Regions from separate parts of the Thauera mechernichensis genome, predicted to be linked through region 1. Evidence: predicted binding sites of a transcription regulator. Region 1 holds the regulator's gene; the other holds the start of a gene.
What was found. Region 1 encodes LexA, which represses DNA repair genes until DNA is damaged. Its sites were predicted from a motif close to ACTGTATNTANATACAGT; they were not measured.
Positions count from the first base shown of each region.

Region 2: a site for LexA is predicted at 842-859, ahead of recA (recombinase RecA). Genes of this name have one in related genera too.

Region 1 covers NZ_JARQZE010000007.1:125,767-128,159, forward strand. Annotated here, with positions in the region: gene P7F68_RS11740 (zinc-dependent alcohol dehydrogenase family protein) at 1-422, shown strand, start outside; gene lexA (transcriptional repressor LexA) at 531-1,139, shown strand; gene imuA (translesion DNA synthesis-associated protein ImuA) at 1,197-1,847, shown strand; gene P7F68_RS11755 (Y-family DNA polymerase) at 1,866-2,393, shown strand, end outside.
Region 2 covers NZ_JARQZE010000003.1:184,761-187,153, forward strand. Annotated here, with positions in the region: gene P7F68_RS05850 (phosphatidylglycerophosphatase A family protein) at 1-309, shown strand, start outside; gene pncC (nicotinamide-nucleotide amidase) at 314-802, shown strand; gene recA (recombinase RecA) at 945-1,976, shown strand; gene recX (recombination regulator RecX) at 1,993-2,393, shown strand, end outside.

The DNA of each region.
Region 1 (2,393 bases):
TGTATGCCTTCACGCGCGTCGGCGACACCGCCAGCCAGGCCTTCGCGCACCATCTCGGCGCGACATGGGCCGGTAGCGCTACCGACAAGCCGCCCCACCCTCTCGATGCAGCGCTGATCTTCGCCCCTGCGGGCGAGCTCGTACCCGCCGCCCTGCGTGCGCTGGCCAAGGGCGGCACGGTGGTGTGCGCGGGCATCCACATGAGCGACATTCCGTCCTTTCCCTACGACATCCTGTGGGGCGAGCGCCGCATCGTGTCGGTAGCCAACCTCACCCGCAGCGATGGCGACGCCTTCCTGGCGCTTGCCCCTCGCGTACCTGTCCGTACCGAGATCACCCGTTTTGCGCTCGAAGATGCCAACCTGGCGCTCGAACGGCTCAGGCGTGGCGAGCTTCAGGGCGCAGCCGTGCTCGTGCCCTGAGCGCACATCGCACACCGCAGGATTGATGCGGGTCGGCGCACGGTTGACCGTGATGCTTGCCATTGGCACACAACTGTTTAAAATTACAGCCAGCTCATGGAGGCCGACATGTCTGCCCGCAACGAAACCCTTACCGCACGCCAGCAGGAAATCCTCGACTTCATCCGCAGCACCGTCGAGTCCGAAGGCCGCCCGCCCACCCGCGCCGAAGTCTGCACCGCGTTCGGCTTTCGCTCGCCCAACGCGGCCGAAACCCACCTGCGCGCACTGGCCGCCAAAGGCGCAATCCTGCTCGAGGAAGGTCGCGCCCGCGGCATCCGCCTGGCCGAAGCACTCGGCCTGCCACTGGTCGGACGAGTGGCTGCAGGCAGCCCCATCCTTGCCGCCGAGCATGTCGAGGCCCGCTATCAGCTCGACGCCTCCCTGTTCTCGCCCAAGGCCGACTACCTGCTGAGGGTGCGTGGCATGAGCATGCGTGATGCCGGCATCCTCGACGGCGACCTGATCGCCGTTCACCGCAGCAGCGAGGCCCGCAACGGACAGATCGTCGTTGCCCGCGTCGAGGATGACGTCACCGTCAAGACCCTGCAGCGCAAGGGCGCAGTGGTCGAGTTGCTGCCCGCCAACCCGGATTACACACCCATCGTGGTGGACACCCGGCGCGACGAACTCGTCATCGAAGGGGTCATGGTCGGCCTGATCCGCAAGGATCACTGAGCCCCCGTCACCCAGCGGCTTTAGTCTCATCGTGCCGTCCTGCCCGCATCGCTCCCAATGGCTGCATCCCTGCGCCACGCCCCCTCTGCTGCGCCGCTGGCGGCCGTACTCGACGCCCTGCCCGCCGGCAGCGTCTGGCAGGCCAGCCGGATTGCCGACCATGCAGACACCTGCCATCCGAGCGGTTTCGCCGCGCTCGATCGTGAACTGCCCGGGGGTGGCTGGCCGGCTGGCGCGCTGATCGAACTGCTGCTCGACCAGCCCGGCGTGGGCGAGTTATCCCTGCTGCTGCCGCTGCTCGGCGGCGCCCCTGCCGAGCGCTGGATCACCCTGGTCTCCCCGCCCTTGCTACCCTATGCACCCGCCCTCGCCGACGCTGGCGTCGCCCTCTCGCGGCTGTTGCTGGTTCGCCCGCCTCAAGCCAGAGATGCCGTATGGGCTGCACGCCAGGCAGCAGCCTCCGGCAGCTGTGCAGCCGTGCTCGCCTGGCTGCACATGCCGGACAACACGGCGCTGCGCCGACTGCAACTGGCGGCCGAGGCAGGCGCCACACCATTGTTCCTGTTCCGTCCCCTCGCTGCCGCCCGCCAGTCCTCGCCTGCGGCGCTGCGCCTGTGCCTGACACCCGCGGCCGGCCAGCTCCGGGTCGATATCCTCAAGCGTCGCGGCCCGCCCTTGGCACGCCCGCTCCTGCTGCCGATCCGCTGACGGGCTCCGCCTTTCGCCATGCTCTGGCTCGCCATCCTGCTGCCCGACCTGCCGCTCCAGGTCTTCACCCGTGGCCTGCGCGACGTACCGGCCATCGCCATCACCGCCGACAAGCCTGGCGCGCCGCTGATCGCCGCCAGCGCATCCGCGCAGGCAGCCGGCATCCGTCCCGGGCAGCACGCAACAAGCGCAAGCGCACTGTTGCCCGAGCTCCGCCTGCATGCACGCGTGCCACGACGCGAAGCCGAGGCGCTGAACGAGATCGCAAGCTGGGCAGGACGTTTCACCCCACGCGTAAGCCTGTCCTCTCCGGATGCGGTACTGCTCGAGATCGCCAGCTGCCTGCGCTTGTTCGGCAGCGTTCATGACATCACCACCCAGGTTGCCAGCGGCCTCGCCGCACTCGGCTTTCATGCACGCATCGGCCTTGCCCCCACCCCCCTGGCCGCACGCTGGTTCGCCCGCTGCGGGCGCCCCGCTGGTGAGGACTGGCTGCAGGCCATCGACCAGCTGCCACTGTCCGTTCTCGAGGACGAAGCCGCTTGC
Region 2 (2,393 bases), on a different contig from region 1:
GCCCTGTTCATCGCCGGCGTACTGGCCGCCGAGCGCACGGGGCGCGCACTCGGCGTGCCCGACCACGGCGGTATCGTGTGGGACGAAATGGTCGCCACCTGGCTGGTGCTGGCCTTCACGCCGCCAACCCTGCTCTGGCAGGCGGTCGCGGTGGCCTTGTTCCGCTTCTTCGACATCGTCAAGCCGCCCCCCGTACGCTGGGCCGATCGCAGTTTCAAGGGCGGCTTCGGGGTGATGTTCGACGACCTGGTCGCGGCCGGCTATACCCTGCTCGCACTCGCCATCCTGGTTGCCATCGTCGGCGCGTAAAGCCATGACCGACACCGAACTCGACACCCTCGCCCAACAGGTCGGCCAGGCGCTCGGCGCACGCGGATGGCGGTTGGCGACCGCCGAGTCCTGCACCGGCGGCTGGATCGCAGAGGCCGTTACCGCGATCGGCGGCAGCTCGGCCTGGTTCGACCGCGGCTTCGTCACCTACTCCAACGAAGCCAAGATCGACATGCTGGGCGTATCCGCCCACACCCTCGCAACCCAAGGTGCGGTCAGCGAGGCCACCGTTCGCGAGATGGCCGCCGGGGCACTTGATCGCAGCATCGCCACGGTCGCCGTCGCCGTATCCGGCATTGCCGGCCCCAGCGGCGGCAGCCCGGCCAAGCCCGTGGGCACGGTGTGCATCGGCTGGGCCTTGCGCGCCGGCGAGCAAAGCGCCCTGACCCTGCAATTCGCCGGCGATCGTCGCGCCGTGCGCAGACAGACCGTGATCCGCGCACTGCAGGGCGTACTTGCACTGACGCACTGACGCGAGCCTGCCCCGTCCGCTTCAGCAACTCCGCCGTTTGCTGTATTTCCATACACGTCTTAAACTAGCGGCATCAGGCGCGGCCGTCCGCATGCCTGCAATCTTTGTGCCATAATCCGCCAATCACACAGGACGCACCTCCATGGACGACAACAAGGCCAAGGCCCTCGCCGCCGCGCTCTCCCAGATCGAAAAGCAGTTCGGCAAAGGGTCGATCATGCGCATGGGCGACGGCAACGTCGAACGTGACATCCAGACCGTCTCCACCGGCTCGCTCGGCCTCGACATCGCGCTCGGCCTCGGTGGCCTGCCGCGCGGCCGGGTCGTCGAGATCTACGGCCCGGAATCCTCGGGCAAGACCACGCTGACCCTGCAGGTGATCGCCGAGATGCAGAAGCTGGGCGGCACGGCAGCCTTCATTGACGCCGAGCACGCGCTCGACGTCGGCTACGCGGAGAAGCTTGGCGTCAATATCCAGGACCTGCTTATCTCGCAGCCCGACACCGGCGAGCAGGCGCTCGAGATCGCCGACATGCTGGTGCGCTCCGGCGGCGTGGACGTGGTCGTCGTCGACTCGGTCGCCGCGCTCACCCCCAAGGCCGAGATCGAGGGCGAGATGGGCGACCAGCTCCCCGGCCTGCAGGCGCGCCTGATGTCGCAAGCGCTACGCAAGCTCACCGCCAACATCAAGCGCACCAACACGCTGGTGATCTTCATCAACCAGATCCGCATGAAGATCGGCGTCATGTTCGGTAGCCCGGAGACCACCACGGGCGGCAATGCACTCAAGTTCTATGCCTCCGTGCGCATGGACATCCGCCGCACCGGCACGATCAAGAAGGGCGACGAGGTGGTCGGCTCCGAAACCCGAGTCAAGGTCGTCAAGAACAAGGTCTCGCCCCCCTTCAAGGAAGCCCACTTCGACATCCTCTACGGCGAAGGCATCTCGCGCGAGGGCGAGATCATCGATCTGGGCGTGACACACAAGATCGTCGACAAGTCCGGCGCCTGGTATGCCTACCAGGGCGACAAGATCGGCCAGGGCAAGGACAACTCACGCGAATTCCTGCGTGCGAATCCGACGCTTGCGCGCGAAATCGAAAACAAGGTCCGCGTCGCCGTCGGCCTGCCCGAACTGCCGCCAGCGGCACCGGCAACGGCCACGGAAAGCTGAGCCTAGCCAGGACACCATGGGCGCCCCCAGCCTGCGCGAACGCGCGCTTCGCCATCTTGCCCGCCGCGACCACTCGCGCGCGGAGCTGGCGCGCAAGCTGGCCGCCCACGGCGAGGCCGACGAGGTGCAGGCAGTGATCGAGCGCATGGGCGAGCTCGGCCTGCAGTCCGACAGCCGCTACGCCGAAGCCTACGTGCGCACCCGTGCCAACCGCTTCGGCGGCAGCCGCCTGCGCAGCGAGCTGACGCGGCGCGGGATCGACCGTGAACTGATCGAGGCAACACTCGCCACGGAGTGCGTAGAATCGGAACTGGAGCGTGCCCGCGCAGTGCTGCGCAGCCGCTTCCAGGCGGCCCCGGCGGATGCGCGCGAATGGGCGCGCCAGGCCCGTTTCCTGCAAACCCGCGGCTTTGCACC